4 regions of the Paenibacillus sp. B46(2026) genome follow, and region 1 is predicted to be linked to each of the others. Evidence: riboswitches for the same ligand, from Rfam matches in the RefSeq annotation. Region 1 holds a riboswitch; each other region holds the start of a gene.

Region 1 (8,108 bases):
ATTTTTCATTCATTACAATCTGAGAGGACGTGATAAGAAGATTCTCATCGCCGCTTAGCAAGTTTTTTTGAACACGCTTTCATGTGTATGATCATTTCGAGGAGGGTGAAAATTTTGAAATTGAAATTGAAATTGAGATTGAAAAAATCAGTCAATGTTTTATTGGCCTGTTTAACGGCTCTGCCTCTGATGTTAACCTCGACACACGTGTCAGCAGCCAGTGATGCCAACATTAATTTGTCCTCCGAAAAACAGCTCATTCGCGGTTTTGGCGGTATCAACCATCCAGCCTGGATCGGTGACTTGACGGCAACTCAGCGTGAAACAGCCTTTGGCAACGATCAGAACCAATTAGGCTTCTCTGTGCTCAGGGTTTACGTCGATCCGGACCGAAATAACTGGTCTCGTGAAGTCGCCACAGCCAAGCGTGCTATTGAAAAAGGGGCTATCGTATTTGCATCACCATGGAATCCTCCGAACGACATGATTGAGACCTTCAACCGCAACGGAGACACCAACGCCAAACGGCTGAAATACGACAAGTATGCTGCATATGCCCAGCATCTTAACGATTTTGTTACCTACATGAAGGATAACGGCGTGAATCTCTATGCCATTTCAGTACAAAACGAGCCGGACTACGCTCATGACTGGACCTGGTGGACACCACAGGAAATCCTTCTTTTCATGAAAGAGAATGCAGGCTCCATTCAAAATACAAAAGTGATGGCACCGGAGTCCTTCCAGTATTTAAAAAATATATCTGACCCCATCCTGAATGATCCGCAGGCTCTCGCCAATATGGACATCCTGGGAGCACATACGTACGGGACCCAGATCAGTTTCAGCATATTAAGGTAACAACAAGGTTGTCATCGTGGCAATCAACCGTGGCACTTCGTCAGCAAGTCAGAAGTTTGTGCTGCAAAACGGCAACGCCTCTACCGTCTCCTCCTGGATGACGGATGCCATTCGAAATCTGCAATCAGGCTCACCGATCAATGTATCCAATGGCGCCTTCACGGCCCAACTGCCTGCACAGAGCGTTACAACCTTTGTGGCTGATCTGACTGGCGGTTCCAGCAATCCGAACACCGGCATGACTTACGAAGCCGAAACGAATACAGCCTTGACGAGTTCTACGGTTGAGACGATCTATCCGGGGTACACCGGCTCTGGTTACGTTAATTTCAATGCCAATGCCGATGCAGCGATTCAATGGAACAGTATCTATTGCGCCACCACGGGCACCAAAAACGTGAAAATCCGTTATGCCCTGGAGAGCGGGGCACGGAACCTCGACGTGTACGTGAACGGAACCAAGGTAACTAGCAATGCTTCCTTCGCGTCGACAGGTGCTTGGTCAACCTGGAGCGAAAAAACAATTCAGGTTCCGATGAATGAAGGCACGAACACGTTGAGACTGGTCACGACCGGGACGGAAGGACCGAATATTGATCGTATTCAAGTGTCGGCTCAGTAAACTATCGGACGAGACAACTTGTTTGGGACAATACAAAAAGGTTCCTCAAAGGCGTTAGCCTAACGAGGAACCTTTTATTTTATTTGATGCGGTCGAGAGGACTCGAACCTCCACGGGGGGTTAGCCCACACGGACCTGAACCGTGCGCGTCTGCCAATTCCGCCACGACCGCATATTATATCTCCGTAAGCAATCTCGGCGACAAGAAATAATATATCATGCGGAATCTATCGTGTCAACAGTGAAAATAATAACAATAAAGCCCGAGCCAGACGTCCGTGTCTGATTCGGGCTTTACTTATAGCTGTGGATAATTTTCCTTCATCCAACCTGCGCCATATTACAAATTACAGCTTGGAAGGCCAGTTGCCATACCACGCATAACCGCCTCTTCTTTCTTTATCAATATCACTTAATTTGTACTTAACTACCCCGTCACGACCAATAAAGATCGGTTTATCCGTTCCCACTTCGTAGAAGCGAGCCCAGATCGGTGCAGCTTTGGAATCAGCGATAATTTTGCTGTCTCCGTTTGCTCTTTCATACTTGTAACCTGTAATCTTCACTTTGTTAAACCACGCCTCGGCTCCTTTAATGGATGCCGTAATTTTAGCGTTAGCAGGTCTGGTTTTCAGGAATTTAACAATCGTTACACTCTCTCCAGCCGTCAACGATGGTACTTCATAGATTCTTGCGCTTGCCGGTTTAAGGGTACTGGAATCATGTTGTTGTCCCCACGCTGTCAGCTTACCGCCTGAAACGACCTGTGTATTCAGAATCGCCTCCACACCTTTATCAACTGAATTTTTACTGCGGTTAGCAAGTGTACTGTCGATAAACGAGAAGTCACCTTTGCGCGTCGCTACTTCATCGAGCATGATCATTACATTAATCATGGCATCATCATTGTAAGTAATGTGCTTGTGATATCCCGAGCTTTTGTAGACTTGAGGCCATCCGCCGTTCGAATACTGCATATTGATCAAAAAGTTGATTCCTTTGATTGCAGCAGCGGAGTATCGCGGATCATTAGTCTTTTTGAATTCCTTCGCCAATCTTCTAATTTCTGAATATGTAGCTTTGTTATCGATCGTAGACTTCGCCCATTCCCCACTCGATTGTTTATAGTCTTTTCTCCAACCTCCATCTGGCAGTTGGTTCTTCAGAATATCGGAAATACTTGCTGTCGTACCTGATGCATCAGCAGCAGATACCGTTGCTACAGGGAGAACCGCCATCCCAACTGTTGAGAACACCATGGTACATGCCAGTACAAAAGTAACTATTTTTTTTGCTTTCAATGGATTACACTCTCCTATGTTCGTTTTTTTAATAAATCTCCCACTTCTACATTACATATGATACAAATCCCTAAACCTCCTTTATTTGAACTTATGACACAATAAAATCTATTTCCATCCAATATGTGGATTGGATACAACGATAATATGCAAAAAAACGATATTTGTCAATATATGCAACTTAATGAATATAATTTCTGAAATTCTACATAACGGAATAGTCCTTTTACCTCATGACAAACCTGTTTATTTATCCAAAATCACCTTTAACGAACCAATAATGACGTTTTTGTCATGAATGATACCCAAACTTGATCCCTTCTTTCATATAAAAACCGTAATTCCGCTAACATTGAGGTATTACGAAGGGTTTTAAATGGGTTTGACAATTACGCATTTATGCAATATAGTTTCAAATAGTTACAAAAACTTAATTATTCATTGCCGAGTTTCATGTTTGAAAACGGGGGAACCATTTTGGGTGAATTATTCTTATACATAGGAAATATAGGGAACCTTCTACCGAACCCTTAGCTAACTCCGTAGGCATCGAAGGGAGAACATTGATTTTGAAAAAACTGATTATCTCCATTTTTGGAGCAGCTGTACTATTTACATCCGGGGCAACAAGCACAGAGGCAAGCAGTATTAACTCTCTAGTGAACAACATGACTGGTATACCTTACAAGTGGGGTGGCACGACTATGGCTGGCTTCGACTGTTCCGGGTTTATGAGATATCTTTTCAACAAATACAGCATTGAATTGCCACGTACTTCGCAGCAACAAGCCAAAGCAGGTACTCCGGTATCCAAAAGTAACATTCGCACAGGTGATCTGGTGTTCTTCAATACGATGGGCAAAGGCATTTCACATACAGGTGTGTATATCGGCGGCGGACAATTCGCTCATGCTTCCAGCAGTAAAGGTGTAAGCATCACCAAGATGTCCAATCCTTATTTCAATGATCGTTACGTGACAGCACGTCGGGTAACTGGACAGTTTATGTACGATAAAATGTTGGGTAAAATGTAATTCACATACAAAAAGGCATCGGTTATAAACCGGATGCCTTTTTTGTTTAACCATTTTTTGTCTTCAACTGCTTTCTTAAACAATGTAAAATGTTTTAGGAAATAAAAGGAGATGAGGAGAACAATTGAAAAAGTTAATGTTTGTTTTAAGTTTTGCTATTTTAGTAATAGGTAGTTTAGGATGCAGTAGTGAGAACGAAAAAGATTTTAGAGATGTTTCATGGGGTACCAAGATCGACAAAGTCATTTCAGCAGAAGAAAAGAACGGTAACTCAGGCTATGAAGAGGACGTACATAATGAACATGAGAAAAGTATCGAATATTCTAATCTTGTAGTCTTGGGTAAGAAAGCAGATGCTAAATACGTTTTCACTGATTTATTAGACAATGATAGCATTCTGGTAATGATGGAAGAAGGAAGGGAATTATCAGAGGAATTAAATAACCCCAACACAACAGAAACAAGGAAAGAAGAGATATACAAAATAATGGACCAGCGCCTTGAGGAAATGGAAAATGCAGCAGATGAATATCCATTAGATGACTTCTTGTTGTACGAGGCCACATATTACTTTGGCATGTTAAATAGTCAGGATTCTGATGAAATTCTGGGAGAGCTTACGAATAAATATGGTCAGCCAGGAAGCAAGACCTTCGATAACTCCATTACATATTTTTGGGATACGGATCGCTCTAAGATTGAATTTCATCCTGAACGGTACTCCACAATAAACTATACAGCAAACTACTCCGTTATGGAGAAATTTGCTGATGTGGACAAGTATAATAAAAAAGCAAACAGTAAAGAAAGTAAAAACGACCTTTAAAGAAACAGGGTTATACTCCCATATTGAAAGGAAGTATAACCCTGTTTCTTTTTCACAAAGTTTTTTAAATTATTGTAACCCTTTCTGCACTCGCATCGCGCCCTGAGACAGGGCATGTCCGCCTCCTACAGCTCCGGCCACGGCTACGGTCTCCATAATCTCCTGATCTGTTGCACCCTTGGCACGGGCTTCTTCTACATGGTAGAAGGTACATACCTCATTGTTAGCAAATAGTCCAATCCCGAGCGCAATGAGCTGTTTCGTCTTCGCATCAATCACACCAGGCTGAAAACATTCTCCGGTAAACTCATGATATGACTTCACCACACCTGGCAGCACATCGCTTAATGCCCCAATCTGATCCTTGTAGGCATGAACTTTATCATTCATCAATGTCATGGCTTGCAGCACACCCTCTCGGCTATAGTTACAGATCTTCCTCACTGTACCTATCTTCTCTCCCGAGTGAGTCAATTATGCCAAGAAATCATGGTAATTCCAAACATTTAACGCTCATGGCTCTGCCATAATTATAAGCTGCTACTCACTAAGTGGACTCTGGCGCGGCTCGCTGAACAACTGATATCGGTAATTGCGATCCAACTTAACGACACGTCGATTCTGACGACGGATAAGTACCTGCTCGCCATCCCAGGCAACCACAATTCCTGTGACATCGTTTGATTCCAGCTCGTCCCTCACTACTCTTACTTTCTCACCTGACAGACGCAGAGCGTCCAGTTCTGTATCACTGATCATGTTCATGGCTCCTATATTCCAAATTTATTTACAAAAAGAGACCTAAATGAAATGTCATTTAGGTCTCACGTGACTGTATTGGACTGTCATGTCATTCGAAATTATGTCCCGACTGAAAGTTACCGCTGCGCGTGCTCTTTGCTGTCGTTCTTCTCAAACCAAAAATCAAGCACTTTGGCGGACATCACACGTTCTTCAAGGTACTCCACTTGATGCGGTGTAAATTGTTCTTTCCAAGAGAAGGACAACTCTTCGCACAAGCCTACAATCGTCAGTAATTCTGACCAGGCAACATAGCGTTTGTACCAGAAAAATTGAGGATGTTCAATCATATAGGGATAAAGGTCATCGAATTCCGTATGTTTACAATCCAGAGCACGTTCAAAATGAACTTTCGATTCCGCCAGCTTATCATTAAAGAATTGTTCTGTTGCCGGTTGGTTCCCCATGGTGTTGCCTCCTCTCCCTAACATAACCCCATTATAAATGAAATCCGCGGTCATGCAAAGGCATAGTTCAAAAAATAGGCCCTATTCCTTTAAAATATCACATTTCGTTATCGTCAAATTGTACCGTTCCATCGTTCAAGGAACGAATGCGCACCAAGGCTTCCACCGGAATACCCTGTTCACGAATCGTGTGTGCCCCCGCCTGAAAACATTTCTCGACCACAACGCCGAATCCGACGAGTTCCGCACCGGAACGTTCAATAATTTTGATCACTCCACGAGCGGCATCGCCATTGGCAATGATATCATCAATGAACAAAATACGGTCATTCTCATGAATGAACTCGCGGGACACCATAATGTCAGTTACAATTCCTTTAGTAAAGGACGGTACGCGTTCACAGTAAGCATCAGGATCAGCCAGAAGCGTTTTTTTGCGACGAGCGAATACGAGCGGTACCCCAAGTTCATAGGCTGCGGCAAAAGCAACCGGAATCCCCGAGGATTCTACCGTGATTACCCGAGTCACTCCACTTTCACGAAACCGGGCAGCAAACTCCCGTCCCATCTCCATCGTTAGTGCAGGATCAATCTGGTGGTTCAACAGACCATCCAATTTCAACACCTGATCCGAGATGACGACACCTTCTTGTAAAATTCGTTGTTTCAATACTTCCATCATTTGACCTCCCAAGCCTATCCTATGAGGTAAAAGTATCATATATCTATCTATAAGTTCAAGCGAAATTGCCAGGGTGCCGTCCTTAAGATGCAATTCAAGCCAGAGCTTGCTATCCATTGTCATGACTTTCGTGGGTCAAGCATACCTTGTACCATGGCACCCGCATGTCCAAACTATTCAGGGGCCTGAGAGGGGAAACACATGAAACAGGCATTTCGGGTGCTGCAGATCGCATTTACATACATTGGAACGGTTGTCGGAGCCGGCTTTGCAACAGGGCAGGAAATATTGCAGTTTTTTACCCAGTATGGCAAATGGGCCACCATCACCATAGGCTTATCCACCATGCTCTTTGTCTGGTTAGGTACCAAAATGATGCTCATTGCTCACGATACCGGTTCCCGCTCTTATGAGGATTTGAACAAACATTTATTTGGCCACAAAGCGGGCAAATGGATCACATGGGTGACCCTTCTCATTCTCATCGGCGTGAACAGTGTCATGCTTGCCGGAGCAGGTTCCGTTTTTGTCGAACATCTGGGTTTGCATTATCAGACGGGTCTAATCGTCACACTTGTAGGTTCATATCTGCTTCTTGGTCGTGGCATTCAGGCCATCCTTCAGATGAATAGCATCGTCGTGCCCATGATGCTCCTGTTATCTCTGCTCATGATAACCAGCACCCTGCATCATCCAGGTGCATCCCGATTCATAACGCTGACTACAGACTCAAGCCCCATTAAGGTGTGGCTGTCTCCCCTGCTGTATACTTCGTTTAATCTGGTGTTGGCCCAGGCCGTTCTAGTACCCTTGGGTAACCAGATTCGCAGTCGAAATGTACTGAAATGGGGCGGCGTGGTGGGAGGAATTGGTGTGGGCTTCATGCTGATGGCAGCTCACTTTGCCATGTCAGCACAGATGCCTGGCATCATCCAATTCGAGATCCCGATGGGCAGCATAGCCTTTCAACTCGGGTGGGCAGTGCAATCTGTATATGTATCCCTTATATTTATGGAAATTTTCAGTACATTTGTAGCGGACATCTATGGAATGACTCTGCAACTCAGACAACATTTACGGGTGCATCCCCGTTTCATTACATTAACCATTATGCTGTTGTGTTACTCACTCAGTCAGTTTGGATTCAGTTCTCTGCTGTCCATCCTTTACCCGATCTTCGGGAGCATGGCTCTGATCTGGGCTGCCAAATTGGTGTTAAACCGCAGGGGCGCTTTTCGTGGACGCAACAATACTTAAAGCTTCACGGTTATGTATATCACGATGTTGATGAACATCAATTGGTTCATGGCCATAGCTCATCCCGCGTACTCTTTCCTTGAAGATGACAAAAAGCCGCTGCTTCGCCAGCGGCTTGCACTTTTTACTCTCTTTTTCTAGGCTTGACTGGGAAACTGCAAGTACATCTTTTTCAGCTCATTCACCGACCTGCCGAGAGAGTAATGTGTTTTGGCTTTTTCACACGCCGAACGGGCAAGCTCATAACGGTAAGCCGGGTCCAGCATTACCTTTTCGAGCGCTTCAGCCAGCGCAGAAGGATCTTCTGCAGGGACGAG
Region 2 (8,108 bases), 1.5 Mb from region 1:
AACAGGCAATTAATTCAATAAGATCGATATATAAAAATAGGAAGGCTTTCAAAGACCTTTCTATTTCTATTGCCGGTAAGGGGAGGGCATTTGTTCTATTCTATGAAAAAAGCGAATAGAAATGGTAGAGACAATACGAAAAGGAAGTGAGGAACGAAATGGCTCGAAGAAAAAGAAGGAGTAAGTTAGTCGTTTTTACTTTTCTAGCATCTTTCATAATCTCCTTGAAGGTTATCCCTATGTACATTGACTTCATTCCTGAAGAGGAAAGCCTACTTCCACGCAACCAGGTAAAGGTGAACAACATTACTTCAGATCAAACAGTTGGAATAAAATCTAAAGAAGTAACCAAACTGAGTAAGGATAATCAGACTTCTAAAGATAAGATAACCAACCCAACGACTAAAACAGAAAATGAAAATACAAACCATGAGCATGTGACTAAGAAGCCAAATAACATAACCGTAACGAAAAACACAGACCAGCAAAAAAGTGGTTCTAGATCTACACAACCACAAATTCTTATTTATCATACTCATAACCGTGAATCTTGGTTACCCGAGCTGCAAGGCAAAACCTCTGCAGATGAAGCATTTGACTCTAATATTAATGTCACCTTACTAGGAGAGGACCTCACTAAAAAACTAATAGCGAAGGGGATGAATGTGATTCAATCTACTGATGATTATCCAAGTATAGTCAAGAACTTCGATTACGCTAAATCGTATAGTTATTCGAAGGATACATTGAGTCAGGAATTGTCTAATCATAAATCAATTGACTATGTGTTTGATATCCATCGTGACTCACAACCCAAAGAGCAGACGACCATAGAGTTTGATAAACTTAACTATGCACAATTATATTTTGTCGTAGGAAAAGAAAATCCCAATTGGCAAGAAACGATGGAGTTTGCCACCAAATTACAAAATAAATTAAATAAGAAGATACCCGGAATATCAAAGGGGATATACTCAAAAGATCATTCTAGCGGTAATGGACAATACAACCAATCGCTTGCTGACTCTAGTGCCCTAATCGAAATCGGTGGTGTAGAAAATGTACTTGAAGAAAATTATAGAACGATTTCAATCTTGGCCGATGTAATCCATCAAATCTGGCATGAAGACCATGGCTCAACCCTCTCATAATAGAAAATATACACTCACCCTAATTAGCTCTTGCTGATTGGGTTTTTTATTGATTTTCCCCCACTAAAAGCTAATCATGGGCTGATACATGAGGAATCGTGTTGACCATTGGCTACTGATGGCGCTTGCATATTAATCATTACATTTTGTAGATATAGAGTGTCCTCCTGTATATTTTCGTCAATACACGCAGAATCTTCACAATTTTTCTCTATACTGACCTAAAATTATTTTAGACAAGGAGAATGACCCGTGCCAAAAAGAAAAAAAGGCTATCCCTGGGTGTTGGATTTTATCTCGCATTATCATTAATAGTGATTGTCGGTTTTATTTTCTGGGGGGAGAGTAGAGAAGACAGGGCTGCAAATTTGGATCTATTAACACCTCAGTCCACCACACATCCGCATATCTTTAGTTTTGCAGATGATGATACAACCATATGGATGGGAACTCATAATGGTATATATGAATTTATAGACCAAAAATGGCTGCGAACTAGTACAGAACTTATGACAAGTGATGTAATGGCAATTGAAACGAATCCCAATAATCCCATGAACATCTTTGTCGCGGGTCATGGTTTCCTGAAACGTTCTAATGATGGAGGGGAGACCTGGGAAACTACAGAGAATGGACTTCCAAATAAAGCAAAACCCAATGAGCCGGATGTGCACTACTTAGCGATGGACCCAAGGAATTCAAGTCGATTAATTGCGTTGTTGGCTAGTGCTGACAACAATGTGTATGAAACAAAGGATGGTGGGAAACAGTGGAACAAAATCGGAAGTATCCCCCAAGGGGCATATTCGATTTCTATACTTCCTTCGACTAAAGAGACCATTTTGGCAGCAACGGAAACAGGGCTGGTTCGCTATAATGTCAATGGCAGAGATTTGGAACAGATCCAGATTACAAACGAGCCGGCATATGGAGTACTGTCTTTGTTCGATGGAGGAACGATTATCATGACAGAAAGTGGATTTTTGAAATCTACTGATTTGGAAATGTGGTCTGAGCTTGACGTAGACTTAAATGGTGAGATGCCTTTGGGGATCAAAAGTTCAAAAAAAGATCCCAATCGGCTTATCATTGTGACAGATCAGTATTCGGTTTTTGAAAGCAATGATGGTGGAGAGAATTGGTCTTTAAGGGAATCGTGAAAGATGAAAGAATAAACCTAGGTATCTCCTTTATCATGACAAACAACTTAAATCGATTGTATATATAAACAAAAAAGCTTGAAATTTATACTATAGGGGGGTATTCTAAATTCATCAAACGGTGGACTTAAGTAAGAGTTGCTTAAATGAATCAGTCATATGAAATACATGAAGAGGGCTTTAAACAAAACGTATTCTTCATAACATTCAATAGATTAAAGGAGAAAAACAAGTGAACAATGAAAGATTGATGATTGCAGTTTCCCCACCGGTTCAAGTAGGAGGAAGCTTGTTTACTGCAGTGCAACTTTCAGCTATCAGTAAACTTATGGGTCCAGAGCAAAAGACCGAGATGACTCCGTTTAAACAATTTTATATTGAAGTATCGGCTGAATCGGAAGGCGTCGTAACTGAGAATCTTCGAAGCATTGGACTTGAGGTAAACCCTGCAGGTTATGCAACTAAGGCCCTGATCGCTTGCAATTTCTGTAGAGGACCTGAAGATTCCGGACTAGACATTGCTCAAAAGTTAAATCAAGCTATAGCTGGGATATTGACACCGACACCTCTGAAGATCGGATATGCTGGCTGTGCGCTCGGGACTAGTGAACCCCTCTTGAGAGATATCGGAATCGTTAAAATGAAAGACAAATTCGATATATATATAGGTGGAGATCCAAAGGGAATCAAAGCTTCTTTGGCTGAACTTTTTCTAGTTGGTTTAACGGAAACGGAAGTAACAAAAACGGTAATGAAAATAATCGATTATTACAAAATTCATGCAAAAGGTAAAGAAAAATTCAGTAAGTTTTTGAAGAGAATCACTGCTGAAGAATTAAAGAGAATGCTTTAATTCTATAGTAATTGGCAAAAATAAAATTAAAGCACTGCAAGTGGGAACCGTCTAATACCAAATGAAGTGCATAGTACTGTGCAACGTGAAAAACAATTCGTCCTTTCTGAGTCAAAATTTTATTAGTCGCCATAATGGCGACTGTTTTGTTTTCCTAATATGATTTCAAAAGGTGATATATTCGGTGTGGAATAAAATTCATTTAAAACTCAGCTTTACCATTTTCAGCTTGTTTATTGGGATTTTAATTTTGCTAAGCATTGTACTTAACCTTATATTCACGAATTTTTTGTCATCAAAGGTACACGATGAAGCCAATGAGTTAGCAGCACATTTGTCTACTATGCTTGAGGAGCAAGGTAACAGTGCGGAACAAATGGCCGATTTTACAGGCGTCCAGATGTACATCTTGAGTTCACAAGGAAGATTCATTGAATCAAAGACTTCAGACGCCTCCATTTATCCTAACTATATCTGGGATAATCGCAAATTGTTAGAGGGGAAGAAGGTGGAAAGAGAATTTACTTTTAATAACGAACTTTATCTGCTTCACGGTATCCCTGTAACCACTAATCCAACGGTAAAAGGGATTTACGTGATTAGTTCTCTAGAAAATATGAAGGATTCGATCCAAACGATTAGAAATTTACTGTTTATCACTGGATTTGGAGCACTGTTATTGGCGTTGGGTTGCATCTTTTTTCTATCCAAAAGATTATCGAATCCATTATTAAAAATTGAAAGTGCAACTCGCCAAATTGCCAAAGGAGAACTGAATCTTGAAATTCCTGTGGAAACTAAAGATGAGATTGGTTCATTGTCACAAGCCATAAACGACCTCGCTAAAGAATTAAAACAATATCGAGATAATCGTTCGGAGTTCTTTGCCAACGTCTCCCATGAATTGAAAACACCAATTACTTATATGGAAGGGTATGCAGACATATTGGCTAAAGATCTTGTGGAAAATGATGAAGAAAAGAAAAAATATCTACAAATCATCTCTGAGGAAGCACGACGTTTAAATGTAATCATAAATGATCTCTTTGAATTGTCTAAGATGGAAGAAGGTAAAATTGACTTAAAACTAATGTCTGTCGAACCCACTTCGATTATTCAAAGGTCTATAGATAAGGTTCAATTAAAAGCCAAAGAAAAAGATCTTACGATTCGAAGTAAGTTGAGTCCTGTACCTCATATTTTTGTAGATTCTAACCGACTGGAACAGATTATTTTAAATCTATTGGATAATGCCATTCGTTACACAGCCGAGGGGTACATTCAAGTTTCTTTAACTTCTGAAATAGGCGCGGTAGTGATAAGCATTTGCGATACGGGGCCCGGAATTTCAGCAGAAGAACTTCCAAATATATTTGAACGTTTTTACCGAGTTGAGAAATCGAGATCTCGGGCGTATGGAGGAACAGGATTGGGGCTTTCCATTGTTCAAAGTCTTGTTTTACAACAAGGAGGAACAATACATGTGGAAAGTAAAATTGGAGAGGGGACGCGATTTAAAGTAATTTTCCCGTCCATCACATCTTCTTCATTAAAATCACACAGCTTCAAAATATAATATGTAAAACAAATGAGCTAATGATAGTTGACATTTACGGTCAGAAACCGCATATTGCTAAAGATTAATGAAATGGATGGGATGACCATATGAATAAGTTGAAAGCATTAGTTATTGATGACGAATGGAATATGAGAAATCTGTTGCGAATTTATTTAACTAAAGAGGGTTTTGATATTACGGAAGCTCATAATGGAACCGAAGGACTGTCCTATCTTCAGAAAAATTCGTATCATGTCATTTTATTAGACGTTATGATGCCCGATATGGATGGATGGCATCTTTGTGAAAAAATCAGATCGTTTAGTGAAACACCTATATTGATGCTTACAGCTCGAGGGGATGTGAAGGATAAGGTACATGGGTTAGGTGCCGGTGCTGATGATTATATGGTGAAACCTGTAAATTCAGATGAACTCATTGCTCGCTTGTTTGCGCTTATTCGACGATCTTCACAGTCTCTAAGCCTCAAAGAAATCGGTAAAAAAATCATGTATACAGACATGATTATTTATCCAGATCGAAGACAGGTTATGGTACTTGACACAAATTTGGATTTGACCCAAAAAGAACTTGATATATTGCTTATATTGGCCGAGCATCCACAAAGAGTTTTCTCTAGAGATGAAATCATAGAACGTCTCTGGGGAAGTGACTTTTTTGGGGATAACCGAGTCGTAGACACCCATGTGAAAAATATCCGGGAGAAGTTGCAGTTGGCTGGCTTGGAACAGAATCCCATTCAAACGGTTTGGGGCATAGGGTATAAGTGGTTGTATAGTGTAGAGGAGCCTTGAACTTATAACTAGAATTCGGCAATACAAAAAGAACTTGTGCTAAGAAGCGATCCTCCCTAAGTTTAGCAGGAGACGGTCGTTTCTTTTCTTTTTTAGTATAAGATATACGAGAATTCCACATTAAATCCACACAATTTAACAATATAATATTCTATAGGTTACAAATATTTAACTATTTTTGCCGAATTTCGTATTGAAAACGGGGGAACCATTTGTTGGGTGAATTATTCTTGCAAGAAAAGAATATAGGGAGCCTTTAACCGAATCCTTAAGCTAACTCCGTAGGCATCTAAGGGAGGAACAAAAGTTTGAAGAAAGTTATTTTATCGGTGCTTGGAGCAGCAGTTTTATTTACCTCCACAGCAACAGGGGCATTTGCTAGTCAGGCAAAACTAACAGAAGAAATAAAAGAAGTGGTTGGAACGCCATACCTTTATGGTGGGACAACAACATCTGGTTTTGATTGTTCCGGTTTTATCCTGTATGTTTTTAATAAGTTTAAACTAGATTTGCCGCGCACTTCTAGTATGCAAGCAACAAAGGGATCGTTTGTAGAGAAAGAAGAACTACGCCCAGGGGATCTCGTTTTCTTTAATACGAATGGTCGCAGCATTTCCCATGCAGGTATTTATGTAGGTGACAATCAATTTGCACATTCATCAAGCAGTAAGGGTGTTCGAATTAGTAGCTTATCTGAAAGTTATTATAAAACCAAATATGTTACAGCTCGTCGAGTGGTTAGCGAGCAGAACTATCTTAAAATGGTTGACGATAGTCATTAAAATGGACAAGCCCGTGGGTAATTCACGGGTTTTTCCATTTTGTTTAGCAACTTGCCTCGAACAGATAAAGCCATTCTCAGTGAACTAAACCAATAAATAAGTAAATAACTTAACAAACTGTGATTTATGATGTGGACATTAACCTTTCACAGATTCCACATACATAAAAGCTAAACTAATCTTATATCGATTAGAGGAGAATAGCCCAATGTGTGGATTTGTAAGTTTATATAACAAGTATCGTATGCCAGTAGATGCAAATATTCTGCAACATATGACAGACTCCATAGCTCATCGTGGCCCAGATGATGAAGGGATGTATATCCATGATCATATCGGTCTGGGTTTTAGGAGACTAAGTATACTGGATATCGAGCACGGGGCACAGCCCATGACCAATGAGACCAAAGATATTTGGCTTGTATTCAATGGGGAGATTTATAATTATAAAGAGTTGAAGGATTGGTTAAGCCAAAAAGGTCATACATTTTATACAGATTCGGATACTGAAGTGCTGCTGAGGCTTTATGAAGACGTTGGAATTAAATGTGTCAGCTATTTACGGGGCATGTTTGGTTTCACCATATGGGATCGAAAAAAAGATCTTTTATTTGCGGCAAGGGATCATTTCGGGATAAAGCCTGTATATTTCAGTGAAACCGCCTTTGGATACATGATTGGTTCTGAAATTAAATCGATACTGGCTTCAGGTAGGATTGATCGGGAAGTAGATGAGAATGCACTATATCATTATCTTACATTTCAATATGTACCTGAACCTTCAACCATGTTCAAAGGAATCCATAAATTGAAAGCCGGCCATTATTTGATTGTACAGGATAATGAATTGATCATTAAACCGTATTACGAAGTGAAGTTTGAGCCAAATGAAAACAGGTCCTATTCCGATTTAGTAGAGGAGACTCGATCGGTAATAACGGAATCGGTGTGTATTCACAAGAACTCAGATGTCCCCAGGGGCGCATTCTTATCGGGCGGTATTGATTCAAGCAGTTTAGTTGGATTACTTCATCAATTGGAACCAACCCAAACATTCAGCGTTGGATTCGATATGCCGGGATATAGTGAATTGGATGATGCCAGAAAGACAGCCGCTTATTTTGGGACTGAGCATCATGAAATTCGGATTAATGCCCGCGACTATATAGATATACTACCTTCTCTAATATGGCATATGGATGAGCCAGTAGCAGACCCCTCAGCCGTGGGTCTCTACTTTGTATCGAGGTTGGCTAGTCAGCATGTTAAAATGGCCTTCTCAGGAGAGGGCGCGGATGAATTTTTTGGAGGCTACAACATTTATCAGGAACCATATGCTCTCCGTATGTTTCAGGATCTTCCAGGAAGATTGAGAAGTCTTGCAGGACATCTTGGAAGGTTAATGCCCGATGGCATGAAAGGCAAGGGATTTTTGGAAAGAGGTAGTCTTATTCTACAAGAACGTTACTTTGGGAATGCGAAAATTTTTATGGATCATGAAAAAGATAAGGTATTAGCACCATGGTTAACGGAGCAGGGGGTATGTGAACCGACTCTTCAGGTGACTAAGCCGCTTTATAACCAAGCGAAGTTATATGATGAAGTCACGCAGATGCAGTATATTGATATTCATACTTGGCTGCGTGGAAACATCCTAATGAAAGCAGATAAAATGTCTATGGCTAATTCCTTGGAACTTCGGGTTCCCTTTGTAGACACAAAAGTATTTGAATTAGCTGCTACAATTCCCACAAAGTATAAAGTTACACCTACAGCAACCAAATTATTG
Region 3 (8,108 bases), 2.2 Mb from region 1:
GGAAGCATTCGGTACTTGTTTAAATAAAATCAAAGACCATGGCCTCAAAATGAAGCTGGTCGATGTGGAATTTACGTTTGATCGCAATAAAATCATATTTTATTTTACAGCTGAAGGAAGGGTCGATTTCCGGGAGCTGGTCAAGGATCTGGCAAGCATATTCCGGACACGAATCGAGCTGAGACAGATTGGTGTACGTGATGAAGCGAAGATGCTTGGCGGAATCGGACCTTGCGGCCGTGTGTTGTGTTGTTCTTCCTGGCTGGGAGACTTTGAGCCGGTATCAATCAAGATGGCTAAAGATCAGAGCCTGTCACTGAATCCGACGAAAATTTCAGGGTTGTGTGGAAGACTCATGTGCTGTCTGAAATTTGAGCATGATAACTATGAAAGTGTGAGAGAAGAACTGCCGGCTGTAGGCAAACTGGTCGTCACCTCATTGGGTGAAGGAAAAGTTGTCGGAATTAATGCCGGTAGCCGCACAGTCCATGTTCAACTGTTCGACATCAGTAAAGTCAAAGAACTTCCGCTGGATGACGTCGTTATCAAGTAAACCATAAAGGTTGCTTCGGGGTGGAAACTTGGAAAAGAAAAATCTGTTTACGCACATTCATGAAATGGAAACCCAATTGGGTCAGTTGCACGGTGATTTAGGAGAGTTAAAAATGATTGTGAAGGAGCTGCTTGAGGATAATCAGCGGCTTACCATCGAGAATGAGCAGTTACGCAAACTGCTCAAACGTGAGGCACAGGCAGACCTGCCTATCTCGGCAGCACTCGCTCCTGTAGCCAGACCCGCAGGTCCGGCTACAGGAGAAGATGTCGTGGGTGAAGGGTATGATAATCTGGCCCGGTTGTATCACGAAGGCTTCCATATCTGCAACGTCTATTATGGACATCTGCGGACGGAAGGCGATTGTCTGTTCTGCCTGTCTTTTTTGAATAAATGAAGTGACCGTAGGGATCCCCTACGGTTTTTTTTCAAGGTTACAAACCTAAAGATAATGAACATGAGATATAGAATACCGGAGGATGAGCGTAACATATGGAAGTAAATGAAGTAGTGTTACATGAGTCAGAGCGGATTGATGATCTGCTCTCTCATGATCTGAGAATCATTCAAAGTGATGAAGTATTCAGTTTTTCAATGGATGCGGTATTGTTGGCTCGGTTTGCTTCCGTACCCAAACGGGGGCGTGTACTAGATTTGTGTACAGGTAATGGAGTAGTTCCTATTTTACTTACAACGCGCACGCAGGCTAGTCTGGAAGGGATTGAGATTCAGCCACGTTTGGCTGATATGGCTCGTCGCAGTGTGCAATTAAATGCACTGGACGAATCGATTATGATTCGTGAGGGTGATTTGCGTGAACTGGTAAAAGAAACGGGTCACGCTGTCTATGATGCAATAACGGTTAATCCTCCATACATGCCTCTAAATGGCAGTGATCTCAAGATGAACACACATCAGGCAATGGCACGTCATGAGATTGGATGTACCCTGGAAGAAGTGATCCAGGCTTGCAGTCGACTTGTACGTAATGGCGGCAAAGTATCAATGGTTCATCGTCCACAGCGCCTTGGCGAGATTATCTCGCTAATGCGCGAATATAAGCTGGAGCCAAAACGGATTCGGATGGTACATCCCCGTGCTCATCTGGAAGCCAATATGGTGTTAATTGAAGGGATGAAAGATGGTAAACCCGAAGTAAGGATGCTTCCTCCACTCATTGTCTACAATGAAGAGGGGAAATACTGTGAAGAGATTATGGATATTTATTATGGCCAGCAACATGCTGAGCGTACTACGAAAGGAGGACTATAGATGACTTTGCATATTCAGAAAAGTTATGCGGAGCAGCCTGAAGGATCAGGCAAGCTATATCTGGTTGGAACACCCATTGGTAATCTGGAGGATATGACCTTCCGAGCCATCAAGACATTGCAGAGTTGTGACATCATTGCAGCAGAAGATACACGCCAGACCCGAAAGCTGCTCACTCATTATGAAATTACACCTTCGATGCTGTTTAGTTATCATGAGCATAATAAGGGGGCGAGTGGACCTGAACTGATACGCTATATAATAGAAGGAAAAAATTTGGCACTCGTCAGTGATGCCGGTCTGCCGGCCATTTCGGACCCTGGTTCCGACCTTGTACAGCTTGCACTGGAAGCCGGAATAACGGTCATTCCCATCCCTGGACCCAATGCTGCTTTGTCTGCTCTGATCGTGTCCGGATTACCGACGGAGCGTTTTACATTCGGCGGCTTTTTGCCGCGGGAGAAAAAGGACATGCGAAAAGTGCTGGAGGCTTTTGACGAATCCAACGGGACTTTGTTATTTTATGAATCACCTCACCGTATACGAAAAACATTAGTCCATCTCGAAGAAATTCTGGGTGATCGTTCGATTGTTCTGGCTCGTGAGCTTACCAAGCGTCATGAGGAATTCGCAAGGGGTACTGTGAAGGAATCCATAGACTGGCTTGAAGAGCATCCGCCACTTGGTGAGTACTGTTTGCTGGTAGAAGGCATTAAGGAAGAGGAGCGTAAGGCTGAGCGCGAAGCATGGTGGCAACTCATGTCACTCGCGGATCATGTCAGCCATTATGAGGGAGAAGGACATAATCGCAAAGATGCAATGAAAAAAACGGCAAACGATCGTGGTCTGACGAAGCGCGATGTATATAATGCGTTAATCGAATAGCGAATCTGATCTCCAACATGAATGGAACATTAAAAAGAACAGAGTGGTTTAAAATCATTCCAAACGAATTTCACCACTCTCTCCTTGGTGGAGTGTTACAGACTCATTTTGGGGAATGGAACCCATAACAGGGAAAAAAATACCTTCCACGGTGGAATTCACACCGGGAAGGCCATTAAGGAATATGAAAAAGGTTAGAAATAACATTTTAGATAAGTCCAGTATACCTGTAATTTTTTATTTTGCTACAGGTGCAGGGATTTCGGAAATACATTCGTTACAAACAATTTTACCTTTGAAGTAAGTAACGTTCTCTGCATTACCACAGAAGATGCAAGCAGGCTCGTATTTTTTCAACATGATGCGCTCGCCGTCAACATAGATTTCCAGAGCATCTTTTTCACCAATACCGAGCGTACGGCGCAATTCAATTGGAATAACTACCCGTCCCAGTTCATCCACTTTTCTTACAATACCTGTTGATTTCATCATTATAATCAGTGCTCCTCTCAGCTAACTATCATTGTCATTATTCGACATTATTTTATGTTTTATGATACCCATCATACCAACGATTCCCAAATCAGTCAACCTTAAAATTAGCTTAAAATTAGGGCTGTTTTTCCTAAGGTTAATGGTGGTAAGGGATTGCAAGCTGTTTTTCGTATTTAAACATCAATGTCAGCTTTGTCGATTTGGAAAACGACAAAACCACCTTATTCGACATTATTCGTCATATTATGTCGAATCTTTGGTGATTCGTAGAGGTCAAAGCGTTAATATAAAAGAAATTAAAGGAGTGAGTCGATATGGAACAACGTCTAACGGAAGAGAAAGTGTTTAAAGATCCGGTACATAATTATATCCACGTGCAAGATCCGATTATATGGGAGTTAATCAATACCCCGGAATTTCAGCGGTTACGCCGGATTCGTCAGTTGGGGACTTCTTACCTTACCTTTCATGGAGCAGAGCACAGTCGTTTCTCACATTCACTGGGTGTTTATGAAATTACACGCAAGATCATCTCTCAATTTGAAAGAAGCCATTATTCAGATTGGCCAAAGGATGAAAAGATTGTAGCTCTGTGCGCAGCTCTACTTCATGATCTCGGGCATGGGCCGTTTTCTCATTCCATCGAGGAAGCTTTTGACATGAATCATGAAGATTGGACTTGTCGCATCATTACAGGTGATACCGAAGTAGGGGCAATCTTAAGACGGTATGCTCCTGATTTTCCTGAGAAAGTAGCTTCTGTGATTCAAAAGACGTATGAGCAGCCCATTGTGGTCAATCTGGTGACTAGCCCTCTTGATGCGGACCGAATGGATTATTTGCTCAGGGATGCTTACTTTACGGGAGTAAATTATGGCACGATCGATCTTGATCGTATCCTTCGCATGCTGCGCCCTTACCATGGGCGAATTGTAGTCAAGGAATCAGGCATGCATGCTGTGGAGGATTATTTAATGTCTCGGTACCAGATGTATTGGCAGATTTACTTTCATCCGGTAACCCGTAGTTCCGAAATTATATTGCGGCAAATATTCAAGCGAGCGAAAACACTCATAGAGGAAGGTTTTCAATTCCTCTTCATGATTGATCCACTTCCTCAATTATTTGAAGGAGAACTATCGGTAGATGAATATTTGCAGTTGGACGAAGCCTTGATTCAGACGGCATTTGCGCAGTGGCGCAAGGAGGACGATACTGTTCTGAGTGAGTTATGCGAACGTTTCATGGATCGCAAGTTATATAAGTATGTAGAGCTTGAACAGACCGACTTGACAATGATGGAAGAGATTCGGGAAGCTTTTGTCCAGGCAGGTCTCAATCCCGAATATGATCTGGAAATTGATTTTCCGTCGGATAATCCGTATGATGTGTTTCGTCCGGATGAATCCACGGATAAGCAGATTCTTCTGCTCGATCGACAGGACAAGTTACATGAGTTGTCAGAAGTATCCGACATTGTCCGTTCCATCAGTGGGCTGCATCGGGGAAAACATCATTTGTATTACCCGCAAAACAAGGTGGATGCGATTATTCACGAATTACCGTCCCATATACGCCCCTATTTCTTGTAATGATGAGGGTACAACTTGGTGAAAACTTCGAGTTCAAAAGACTTTCTAAAAGAGCTATTTTTCATGATACAGTAATCTGCTTTAATGGGCAGTATATGTAGATCGACATAATTTTGTAAATGAAAACATGTAGAATCATCTCAATCAGCCATATATAGATCAGAATATCTGTACATCTTCTATATATTGTAGTTGTGAAGCAATGAATGTATTGATGGTAATATACAGATTCCCCAAAATGTTTTATCTATGAAGCAATGAAATATTGAATTTTACACATTAAATTTTTAAACAAAGATAGTCGTTAGTTCGACATGAAGGGAGATACAAATATGATGCTGTTCGACACACATACACATCTGGATGCACCACAATTCGACGAGGACCGCGAGGACATGATTCAGCGTGCTGTGGATGCAGGAGTTGGTCGCATGATCAATATTGGCTTTAACCGGGAGACGATTCCAACCACAATGAAACTCGCTGAAACGTATGACTTTATATATGCAGTTGTAGGGTGGCATCCAGTAGATGCGATCACAATGCAGGAGGGCGATTTGGAGTGGATTGCGTCTTTATGCAAGCATGAAAAAGTGGTTGCAATCGGTGAGATTGGATTGGATTATCACTGGGATACTTCACCGAAGGAAATACAGCATCGCGTATTACGACAACAAATTGCTTTGGCACGTGAAGTGAACATGCCGATTGTCATCCATAATCGGGATGCGCACGAGGATATTATAAGAATTTTGCGTGAAGAGAAAGCGGGCGAGGTTGGTGGTGTGATGCACTCGTTCTCAGGCAGCTGGGAAACCGCAAAAAGTTGTCTCGATATGGGCTTCCATCTGTCCTTCGGAGGTCCGATCACATTCAAAAATGCAAAACAGCCCAAAGAGGTGCTGGCGAAGGTTCCGATGGACCGGTTTTTCATTGAAACAGATGCTCCATATTTGACACCTCATCCGTATCGCGGGAAACGAAATGAGACAGCGCATGTACGTCTGGTTGCAGAGGCAGCTGCGGAAATTAAAGGCATTTCGGTAGAGGAAATTGCTGCAATAACGACCAAAAATGCCATGGAACGATTTGGGATTCGTTAAAAAAACGAGCAAATCATGTGAAAAAGGGAGTTAAGCGGAGGTAATTTGCTCTTTGATCCAAATAAATCAAGAATATTACAATATTTTAACCAAATATTCAGAAAAACGTACTTGATCAACGCTTTACAACATGCATCAAAACAGGATATCATCTTTTCAGTGAATTGTTGTGCGGAAAATTGGACAGATGTTCGGGGGATGAACAAAGGGACACTTTCCGATGAAACAACATTACTTTCATGAATCAGTCTCGCTGAGTCTCCGTTAACGGAGAGCGGGGGAACCAATAAGGCTTAAACAGCGGTGTATTTAGCTGCTGCGCATCATTCGCTGACCCAAAAGCAGCGAAAGGAATTGCGAAGCCATATTTGATTTCTTCTTTGGGTCTCGGGGTGAATTCAAGGGCGTCCGCCATGAGCGGGTGACCTAAGATAGGGCGGCTCTCTTTCGCCCGAATCCGACAGCTAACCTCGCAAGCGGAAAAAGAGAGGCAACCTCGTGCATGAATTTCCGATATTCAGAATCATTCGGAAGCCACGAAAGAGTTCCTCTTACACTCTTTCTTTGGCTTTTTTGTTTTTGAATAAAAGAAATGTTGTCATCATACGGTAGGTATTCAGGAGGATGACATCATGTTGCGAAGATGGATTCATGGTGCAGAACCGGATTATGTTGGTCCGATCTGTGTTCTGTAGAAAATTTGGTATAGTCACGTCAAAGACATCATGCATTACTTTAGACGACGAGGCTATGAAGGAGGACGGAGAAGTGGGCACATTCCAACCAGAAGAGACCCATGAGTCACGATCATCCAGTAAGTCTTTCGCGTTGCGGTGGAAGCATGAGAACATGCGTCAAATGGCATTGATCGCGATTTTCTCAATTGCGCTTACAATCATGATCTTGTTAGTCGTTTACGGTCAGGCCGGGAAACAAATTTCACTGGTTATTGATGGCAAAGCTCAGGTGGTAGAGACTCGTACAGGAATGCTTCAGGAAATGCTGGAGGAGCAGTCGATCACAGTCAGCCCTCACGATAAGGTATCCATGTCCATGAATGGGGCGATTACAGATGGAGACCGAATCGTTATTGAGCGGGCCGTTCCAGTTAACATTACGGCAGACGGAGACACCAAGACTCTGTATACAACCGATTCATCGGTAGAAGATGCAATTCAAAAATCAGGTATTCAAGTTGAAAGTAATGATAAAGTGTATCCGGCGCTTGGAACTGCCATCAAAGCGGATATGAAGATCCGTGTAGTGCGCGTAACAAAGCGTACAGTGAATGTAGAGCAACCGATCGCTTACAAAGTAATTAAAACGGCTGACCCTAGCTTGTACAAAGGGGATAACCGTGTCGTTGTGAACGGCAAAGAAGGCACACTTGTACAGCACATCGAAAAGGTATTTCAGGATGGAGAATTGGTCTCCAAAAAAATGGTCGGCAAATCTGTCGCGAATAATCGTGTAGATAAAGTGATCGCTGTCGGCACCAAAGCAAAACCGATCGTGAAAGAACCTGAGATTCAGACCGTATCGGCTCAAACTTCAACAACCAAAAAGGCTACAACAACGAACTCGAAGAAAACATCTGCCTCGGGCAGCAAAGTAATTACCGTATCCGGCACTTCTTTTAAATACTCCAAAGTACTTAAAAATGTATCCATGACTGCCTACTCTTCCGAAGAGCCTGGCATTGGTACAAAAACAGCTTCCGGTACTCGTGTAACGGAAGGGCGCACCATTGCGGTTGATCCCAAAGTCATTCCAATTGGCTGGTGGGTATATATCGAAGGTCTGGGATTCCGTCGTGCGGAAGACACAGGCGGTGCCATTAAAGGCAACAAAATTGATGTATATTATGACAGTGTGAAGCATGCCCTGAATTTTGGACGCAAGAAAGGCAAGACGGTCTACGTGATCGGTCCGGTGAAGCCGGAAGCGAACTAAAATCGTTTTACTTTGAAATGGGAATGCTATAAAATAGTTGCATGAATGATTCATGCGGAATATGCGGCGGAGGAGTCTGAAATCAGTCTCCCCCGCCGTTTGGCAGAGAAGAGGATATTCCTCTTCTTTTTGCGTTAGAAAGGAAGAAATGGAACATGATAAAAGAAGTCATTGTGGTGGAAGGCCGTGACGATACGGTAGCCATCCGTCGGGCCGTGGAAGCCGATACAATAGAAACAGGTGGATCAGCAATCA
Region 4 (8,108 bases), 2.2 Mb from region 1:
AACGGTTACGCTGCGTCTCACGTCATGGGATGCGGGCGGTATTACATCTGTAGATATTAAGGAAGCAGGACAGTATAACGAAGCTTATGACAAAATGAGGTCGGAATAACGAGTTCGGTTATTATCGCACGGCGGAAGTGAGTGAACCATACATGTCAGACTATAATCAGAAACAACCTCTTATTGCTGTCGTAGGCAGTCTCAATATGGATCTCGTGGTGAAGACAGACACGATTCCGGAAGAGGGAGAGACGGTGAGTGGTGAGGAGCTGCATTATCTCGCTGGTGGCAAAGGGGCGAACCAGGCTGTTGCCGCTGCGCGTCTGGGTGGACAGACCACGATGATTGGTGCGGTGGGGTCGGACGGTTTTGGCGAACGTCTACTGCACAGTCTGACGGAAAGTGGTGCAGATGCCTCGCAGGTTCGCATATTGGAAGACACGGTTACAGGGACGGCTTCCATTTGGCTCTCTAGGGGAGACAATCGGATTATTGTTATTCCCGGCGCGAATGGACAAGTTGTGCCTGCGATGCTGGAGGAGGCGGATACGGTAAAAAGCCTGACTGCAGCCGCAGCGGTGCTGCTGCAGCTGGAGATCCCGCTGCCAGCGGTCACCCGCGCCGCTGAACTGGCGGCTGAAGGCAGCGCACTGGTGGTGCTCAACCCGGCTCCCGCGGTGCCGGGTCTGCCCCAGGAGCTCCTGCGGTGCGTCGACGTAGTCACGCCGAACCGCAGTGAGCTTGCCGTGCTTACCGGCCGGGATCATCTCCGGCCGGAAGACCTGGATGCGGCGGTCGCAGAGCTCGCCGCATCCCTCGGGGCCGCTGTCGTCACGACGCTCGGCCCCGAGGGGGCAGTGTACGCGGCGGCGCCTGGTGGCCGCGTACAAGCAGGGCGTGCCGGCGCATGCCGTGCGCCCGGCTACGCCGTAAGCGCCGTCGATACGACCGGCGCTGGCGATTGCTTCAACGGCGCGCTGGCGGTAGCCCTCGCGCGCGGTGAGACTTTGGACGCGTCCGTAGGCTTCGCCATGGGAGCGGCCGCGTTATCCGTGACGAAGCTCGGCGCCCAGTCCGGGATGCCGTCCGCACGTGAAGTCGAGGCCTTTCTGGCCGAGCACGCGCCAGATGCTCAATAATCTGCATAACAAAGAGGCGCCTATTCTCCCAAAAGGGGATTAGGCGCCTCTTCGTTATGCGTATACAGAGATTATTTCTTCTCTGACAGCCACATGGCGATATTGGCAATCTCTTCATCCTGCAGTTTGCCCTTAAAGGCAGGCATGCCGCCACCTTTACCTTTGACAATCGTAGAATAGATCTTCTCCAGATCATCCTGGCTGCCGATGTTTGCCAGAGCAGGTCCTACGCCACCCTGAAGCTGATCCCCGTGGCAGGAGATACAATTGGCTTTGACCAGTGCTTCAGCCTGTCCGGCATCCAATGTTACTTCCGGCATGGTTGGCTTGGCTTCTTCAGCCACTTCTTCTTTCCCTGGAAGCGTAAACATTAAAACAATAGCTAAAGCGCATGCTGCAAAAAATACTCCGCTCATGATCCATTTGTGCATCCCTTATGTCCCCTCCAGAATGAAAGATCATCTAACCTGAAACTATCCATATCATTATAACGGAACCTGTACTGACATCATAGCATTTTGTGGGAATTTTTTGAACTAATCACATAACAAGGGGCAGATTTGGTTGTTTTGCAATGGATTCTAACCGCGAGGCCCTTCATAAACCATACAGTGAAAGGGCTTCAAGCCGCTTGGGGTCTGTCGTTCGTATGTATCCTGGGTGACAAATCCACTCTTCAGATAGACTTGAATGGCACGAGCATTCCAAGTGAGTACTTCCAGATCAATCTCATTCGTGGGATTTCGGCGAATAGCTTCCTGTACAATGGCAGTGACAAAAGCTGTCCCTTGACCCTGACCACACAGCTCTGGATGCATGCCAAGGCCAATCCGGGTTACCCCTTGAAGTGGGAAGTATTGAGCAAACCCACATATACGATCGTTCTGATCCAGGACGATCGCATATTGCTCCTGCCGCAGCTGTGAATCTCCGAATTCCACTTCCAGAGCTTTCATCTGCTCCCAGGGGAGCCAACTGTAGATATTGTAAGGCGGATCATACTGCCAACTGCAGATAAGCTCCGCATGTTCTTCTCGCATGGGTACAACGTGAAACGTCACAGGGGTTTCCTTCATACACCTGCATGCTCCTTTCCTTGAAACAGAACTCTTTGTCCACTCTACAAAAGAGATGTTCATTTAGCAAGTCTTCCTTCCCAAGAAAAAAAATGAAACAAAAGTTCCAGTAATTCCGTTTATATTATAACGGGATGGGTAAAAACATCATAAGGGCACGGACAAACGAACGCAAAGTAAAGCTGTTGATGTCGCAGGATATGCCTTGTGTGTTACTTGCAACGTGAACAGGGAAAGAAGCACAAAAAAACCGCCGGATACATTCCTGCGGAGAATGTACCGGGCGGTTCTGTTGTGCTTCTTATTTCGTTCCAGTATGGTTAATGGTTACAGCATTATGTTGCTCAGCTTGTCCCTAGTCAAGGGCCAGTGATTCATATGCGTCCGTGCTCATAATCCGTTTAGCGCCAACATAACGATTGGCCCAGTAGTTTTCACTCAATGCACTGATCGTAACACCTTTGGAAGAAGAGGAGTGTGCGAACTTTCCATCCCCTACAAAGATTCCTACATGGGATACGCCTTTGCCTGTTGTATTAAAGAACACCAGATCGCCAGCTCTCATTTCCATGCGGGATACGGAATCGCCCATGTCGAATTGGGAACTGGATTGGCGTGCCAAATCAATACCCAACTTGTCGAATACATACCGTGTAAATCCGGAGCAGTCAAAGCCGTTAAGCGTTGTTCCCCCACTTTTGTATGTAGTTCCCATTGCTGAATCAATTACTGTGTCCATCTTTGAATCTGCGAATGCGCTACCTGCACCAAGTGATAAAGCGAATGTGATGCTAAGTACAGCTGCGGTTAATTTCTTCTTGAACAAGAGATATTCCCCTTCCAATGCCTGCGAGGTTAGCTTAAGGATTCGGTTGAAGGTCCCCTATGATCCCTCTGTAGCAAGATCAATTCACCCATAACTGGTTCCCCCGCTTCCCAGGTGCCAGGAATTTGGCTATGCTAGTTATGCACCTGCGAAATCAAGAAATGACGATTTAATTTTAAGTAGTTACAAATATGAATGTAAAGATTACAAAGTTGTTACTAAAAACTCACTGGGATTATTGTAACAGAGGAGTACCAGTTTGGCAACGTTTAGCAACAAATTTAGCAAAAAAAACCTCGACCTTTGACGGGGAAAGGTTGAGGTTTGCCTATTTATGAGTACTTATTAGGCCATGAGTTTAACATGCGATGGTAACAATTTTTAAACTATCTGCTCTAACCTTTGGATGTTTTGGACTGCCATAAGCGAAAATGGGCGCATATTTTCCACAGGCTCATTAGACATCTGGCAAGAGGATACGTCTGTTGTAGTATAAGTCCGGTGAGTCCTGTTAGTAACCATGAGACTGAAGTGAATGCCCCGAAGATAAGCAGATGAATTCCGCCGAGTAACAGTGCAATGCCAATCACGGTGATGAGATGACGTAGTGCAATCCAGAGTGCTTTGAGGGTACCGTGAGCCCCGCCTTCTCCTTCCGGTGCGGAAATACCGAACTGCATGTAGAGCAGGACGTGATGGATAACCCAGCCATATATGATCCAGGCAGCTACATAAGGTATGCCGGGCAAGAGTAATTGAAGGGAATGAAATCCGTCCATTAGAATTGAGTACAGCTTCGGTACGAGCCAGTAGGCGGGCAGAAGTATCAATAATGTACGTATGGTGTGGAGCAGCAGCATCGGTTTCCACAGATTTTTGATTCCGCGGACAAATGGAATGCGCTCTTCTGTACTATTATAGTGCTGAAGCGAGTAGAGCAGTCCTGCCTGAATGAGGGGGCTGATCAACATGCGAACCAGCAGCATAGCCCCCAGGATCCACAGATAACGATGAACCTCCGGATGGGTGGACAGGTTAAGTTGGCTTTCCATTTTGAATAAAAGCGTACTCAACTCCCCGGCATCGGGGTCAGGATAGCGCAGGAGCAGTGGGATGACCGCCGATTGAACCATTCGGTAGAGGAAATATCCCCATATAAGTTGATAGAGAAATAAGAGAGCTGCAATGAACATATGCTGACGGACGAGAAACCAGCCTTCACGTATTTTTGCTTTCACCGTATCCACCTCACCATGACAGACCTCCGAATATGGCTTCTATTAGTTTGGTTACACTCATGCTCCAGCGGGACTTCGCCCGCTCATCCAGTCCGGATTTCAGAAAATTATTCATATGGCGGTTCTCCAGCACGATCGTGTACAGGGGATCGGTCATGGCCCAGGAAACAGGGGATGTGTGAGTTGATTTATAGGTGATGCGATCTCCTTTTCCATTCCATTGCTTGGTGAGGATATGCCCATCTTCAAAAGCAATGCGAACAGGAACGGCGTTGTAATCACTACCTTTTTTCACGATTGTCACGGAAGACTCGTACAATGTTTGGCCGTCTTTTTGCACGGGTATAACACGAATATCCTCTACAGCAAAATCAGCCATTCCGTTACCATAGATGTATTGATCAAAATAATCAGACCAGGAAGTGCGGGTTACTTGCTCTACAACTTTCTGAAAATCAGCTGATGTGGGGTGTTTGAAGCGGTACTTCTTCACATAGGTAGAGAGAATGCGTTCCATCGTTTTCGCACCGACTTGATGTTCTATACCGAGCAATACAAGTTTGCCACGTGTGTAGACGTTGGCTGCGTACTCATTCTGTGAATCGAACTTCCAGGATTCCTGCGTTAATGATGAAGGAGACGTAATCAGGCCCGATTGTACCGGCAGGTTCGGGATCAGTCCATATTCCTGCTCCATCAGTTTGTCCTCCGCATAAGAGGTGAACCCTTCATCCAGCCAAGCTTCTTCGAATTCGTTACTGGCAACCATGCCGTAGAAGTATTGATGGCCAATCTCGTGAACTACGGTACGTTCCAGATCATAGCCTGGCGTGGTATCATCCGCACCAAAGGCTGTGATTAGCGTGGGATATTCCATACCTCCGGCACCGTTCCCTGTTTTGGGTGGAACAACGATGGATAAGGTCGCGTAAGGATATGGACCAAACCATTTGCTATAATTGGCTAGTGCGGCCTTCGCGGCATGGAAATATCGTTCTTTCAGATCCTGATGAGCAGGATCCAGGTACAGCTTGATTCGTACACCAGGAACATTGGGGGCAGAGAAGGGTTCCTCGGCGTAGACAAAATCGGGTGAGGCTGCCCAGGCGAAATCATGCACATCATCGGCATAGAATTGATAGACTTTCTCTCCATTCTTCACTACAGCTTGCTGCGTTGGAAATCCGGTAGCCGCCACTTTGTATGTTTCAGGCACCCGAATACGCACACTATATATACCGAAGTCGGCGTAGAACTCTGAATTGCCGTGGTATTGGTGCAGATTCCAGCCTTCCGTTGTTCGTCCGCGCCTGCCCACAGGTTCATAGGCACTTAATTTGGGAAACCATTGACCGGCCATGACAAAATCATCAGCGGTTCCCATCCGTGCAAAAATTTTCGGCAGATTCACTTCGAACCGGGTGTGGAGCGTGATGCTTTCCCCGCCTTTGACGGGTTTGGGCAAGCGTACTTTAATGAGGGTGGTATCCTTGATGTTTCCGTCATCTGGCTGCACATACTGCATCCGGTGCAGCAGAGAGAGCCCGTCCGCCGTTTTCATTTCGGTAATGTTCATGGACCCATAGCCATTGGCAGGCATGACATCACCCCGAAGCGTTCCACCGGATTCTTTCATAAAGGTGGTGTCAGCAGAAGAGAAGGCGTTGGGATACATATGAAAATATAGTTCGCTGACGGTTTTTTTACCTGGATGTGTCCAGGTGATCGTCTGAGTCCCTTTCAATACGTTCCCTTCGGCCAGTTTCACATCCATGTGATACTCCACAACACGGTTGCTGTACACTTCGGCGGTAGGGGTCTGTACACTTTCTGGAGGTGCTGGGGTTGGGGCTATTGCCTTGGGCTTGCCCGATTCGGGGGCGAGTACTGGCAATTCGGAATGAGTTGAGCGATTATAACCCAGAGTGATCCATATCCCTCCGGCAAGTACACACAGGGCCAGGGATGCGGTGAGCCAGCTCTTGGCGCGTCGTGGAATCATCGTTAAATACCTCCCGTTGACAAGCATCTACAGCATGTATATGTTTGCAATGGGCCAATTATTAGTTAAAATATTTGTATCAACCCTTGGAGGCTATAAACATGGACCAAAACGAGCAAAATGGCAAAAAACAGATTGCCTTGAATATCGTTAGTGCAAAAAGCAAGCATAAAGGCTTCGGTGCAGGCTCCATTGATCTGAATAACCTTTCCCCGGTCATTATTGATAATGGCGAAGCCAAGATCGATATCGGTGCGATGCATGCGAAGAGCAAAGTGGAACGCAATATCAAGTTCTCTACCAATCGTGAAGATGTGCCCAACGGACGCCAAGTATGGCTGGTGTGGGTAGCTGTCGATCGCACGGAGGAAGGCCAACTGTATGGTGGAGCAACCGCTTGTGAGATGTGGATTGATACAGAAGCAAGACGTGGGTGGAAACTGCTGGCGGAACATGTGAATCGCATGGACTATGCCTTGAAGCGTCGCTTCATGCTGGATGAGCTTGGACCCGAAGCTCGAGCTGCACTTAAGACGTTGCTGATCTCACACAACGAAGAATGGTGGAATGCTTCTCCGGATGTATTGAAGGAAGCACTGGCCTAAGGCAGATCATTCAATACAGTGTAAAAGCAAAAAAAGTAAAAGGCCCCTTGACCGGAAAGTTCGGTTCGGGGCCTTTTGCGTGTACGTTAACGGTATTCATCGAACTGAATAATTATGAGTTTTCTTTGAAGTGGAATTTCCAAATGTCTATTTTAATCAGGGAGCGGGAGCGACGTAATTAAGTCATCTCGTGTTTTCGTCATTCAACCCACCAACGTTTGAAGTCACTCCACCAGGAATGCTTCTCTTCCTGGATGCCTTGTTGATTATCTACCTGACGGGCTTTCTGGTCCTCTCCTGGATCCGAATCATCCGTCGTGCCATGACATACTTCTGTCGGTTCAGTACCATCAATAAAGACTTCCAGTCGCTTCTCTTCACAACCGTTTCCTGCCAGCTTGCCAGATTCCGGGTCAATATAGACACTTACAACATGATCAGGCACGGTGAAAATTTTGGGTGGTACGCTTGCAAGTGCCTGTTCTGTGAACTGGGCAAAGATTGGTGCCGCCCGGCGGCCATCCGAAGTCGAGATGGCTTTGCCTTGGTCGTACCCAACCCATACAGCGGTGGAGAGCTCGGGTGTGAACCCAACCAGCCAGGCATCCGTATTGGTCGTCCCTGTTTTCCCGGCTACCGGACGTTTGATGGCGGCAGATACCCGGTTACCCGTTCCCCCATTTTCGAATACACTTTCCATCAAACGAGTCAGTACATAAGCTGCCGCAGGTTCCACCACGGTCTCAGCCTTGGTTTGAGGCGATTCATAGAGTACACGTCCTGCTGCATCCGTTACTTGCAGAATAGCGACAGGTGGTGTCCGTTGTCCACCAGCAGCAATGACGGAAAAGGCCGACGCCATCTCCAGCGGACTGACAGGTGAGGTTCCCAGGGCAAGGGAAGGCACAGGGCTCAGGTTGCTTGTAATGCCGAGGTTTTTCGCCATGCTCACAACCTGCTCAGGGCCGATCTGCATAATGGTATTCACCGCATAGATATTGTCTGAAGCGGCGATCGCCTGCCTAAGATCAATCTCACCCAGATATTTGTCTCCAAAGTTGCCAGGTTTATAGGTTTTGCGGTCATTGTCATAATGAAACAGGGTGGGTTCACTGTTAAACATGGATGCACTGGTGAGCTGCTTGGATTCCAAGGCTGCCAGATACATAATGGGTTTAAATGCCGAACCTGGCTGGCGTGTGGTCGCCAGTACATGGTTAAT

The links. A riboswitch is a leader RNA that binds a small molecule or an ion and turns the genes downstream of it on or off. The one in region 1 is predicted to bind cyclic di-AMP.
Region 2: another riboswitch for cyclic di-AMP. It lies ahead of AC1S8V_RS16585 (C40 family peptidase); the one in region 1 lies ahead of AC1S8V_RS10525 (C40 family peptidase).
Region 3: another riboswitch for cyclic di-AMP. It lies ahead of AC1S8V_RS00150 (ubiquitin-like domain-containing protein); the one in region 1 lies ahead of AC1S8V_RS10525 (C40 family peptidase).
Region 4: another riboswitch for cyclic di-AMP. It lies ahead of AC1S8V_RS00525 (C40 family peptidase); the one in region 1 lies ahead of AC1S8V_RS10525 (C40 family peptidase).

The regions. Positions count from the first base shown of each region.
Region 1 covers NZ_CM165907.1:2,276,135-2,284,242, reverse strand. Annotated here, with positions in the region: partial or broken gene AC1S8V_RS10540 (carbohydrate-binding protein) at 88-1,483, shown strand; tRNA gene AC1S8V_RS10535 (tRNA-Leu) at 1,571-1,655, opposite strand; gene pelA (pectate lyase) at 1,831-2,784, opposite strand; cyclic di-AMP (ydaO/yuaA leader) riboswitch at 3,217-3,348, shown strand; gene AC1S8V_RS10525 (C40 family peptidase) at 3,354-3,818, shown strand; gene AC1S8V_RS10520 (hypothetical protein) at 3,943-4,644, shown strand; gene AC1S8V_RS10515 (carboxymuconolactone decarboxylase family protein) at 4,714-5,043, opposite strand; gene AC1S8V_RS10510 (hypothetical protein) at 5,185-5,403, opposite strand; gene AC1S8V_RS10505 (hypothetical protein) at 5,523-5,852, opposite strand; gene AC1S8V_RS10500 (xanthine phosphoribosyltransferase) at 5,950-6,531, opposite strand; gene AC1S8V_RS10495 (YkvI family membrane protein) at 6,736-7,791, shown strand; gene AC1S8V_RS10490 (glycosyltransferase family 4 protein) at 7,929-8,108, opposite strand, start outside.
Region 2 covers NZ_CM165907.1:3,727,335-3,735,442, reverse strand. Annotated here, with positions in the region: gene spoIIP (stage II sporulation protein P) at 159-1,151, shown strand; gene AC1S8V_RS16605 (WD40/YVTN/BNR-like repeat-containing protein) at 1,397-2,311, shown strand; gene AC1S8V_RS16600 (nitrite reductase) at 2,544-3,164, shown strand; gene AC1S8V_RS16595 (sensor histidine kinase) at 3,349-4,740, shown strand; gene AC1S8V_RS16590 (response regulator transcription factor) at 4,830-5,537, shown strand; cyclic di-AMP (ydaO/yuaA leader) riboswitch at 5,707-5,840, shown strand; gene AC1S8V_RS16585 (C40 family peptidase) at 5,846-6,319, shown strand; gene asnB (asparagine synthase (glutamine-hydrolyzing)) at 6,528-8,108, shown strand, end outside.
Region 3 covers NZ_CM165907.1:26,764-34,871, forward strand. Annotated here, with positions in the region: gene AC1S8V_RS00115 (PSP1 domain-containing protein) at 1-553, shown strand, start outside; gene yabA (DNA replication initiation control protein YabA) at 582-950, shown strand; gene AC1S8V_RS00125 (tRNA1(Val) (adenine(37)-N6)-methyltransferase) at 1,046-1,825, shown strand; gene rsmI (16S rRNA (cytidine(1402)-2'-O)-methyltransferase) at 1,826-2,710, shown strand; gene AC1S8V_RS00135 (AbrB/MazE/SpoVT family DNA-binding domain-containing protein) at 2,948-3,202, opposite strand; gene AC1S8V_RS00140 (HD domain-containing protein) at 3,520-4,797, shown strand; gene AC1S8V_RS00145 (TatD family hydrolase) at 5,130-5,900, shown strand; cyclic di-AMP (ydaO/yuaA leader) riboswitch at 6,142-6,395, shown strand; gene AC1S8V_RS00150 (ubiquitin-like domain-containing protein) at 6,669-7,853, shown strand; gene rnmV (ribonuclease M5) at 8,009-8,108, shown strand, end outside.
Region 4 covers NZ_CM165907.1:107,337-115,444, forward strand. Annotated here, with positions in the region: gene AC1S8V_RS00505 (4a-hydroxytetrahydrobiopterin dehydratase) at 1-109, shown strand, start outside; gene rbsK (ribokinase) at 153-1,139, shown strand; gene AC1S8V_RS00515 (c-type cytochrome) at 1,211-1,570, opposite strand; gene AC1S8V_RS00520 (GNAT family N-acetyltransferase) at 1,721-2,215, opposite strand; gene AC1S8V_RS00525 (C40 family peptidase) at 2,571-3,041, opposite strand; cyclic di-AMP (ydaO/yuaA leader) riboswitch at 3,045-3,182, opposite strand; gene AC1S8V_RS00530 (hypothetical protein) at 3,437-4,279, opposite strand; gene AC1S8V_RS00535 (M1 family metallopeptidase) at 4,290-6,281, opposite strand; gene AC1S8V_RS00540 (YwhD family protein) at 6,383-6,886, shown strand; gene AC1S8V_RS00545 (transglycosylase domain-containing protein) at 7,086-8,108, opposite strand, start outside.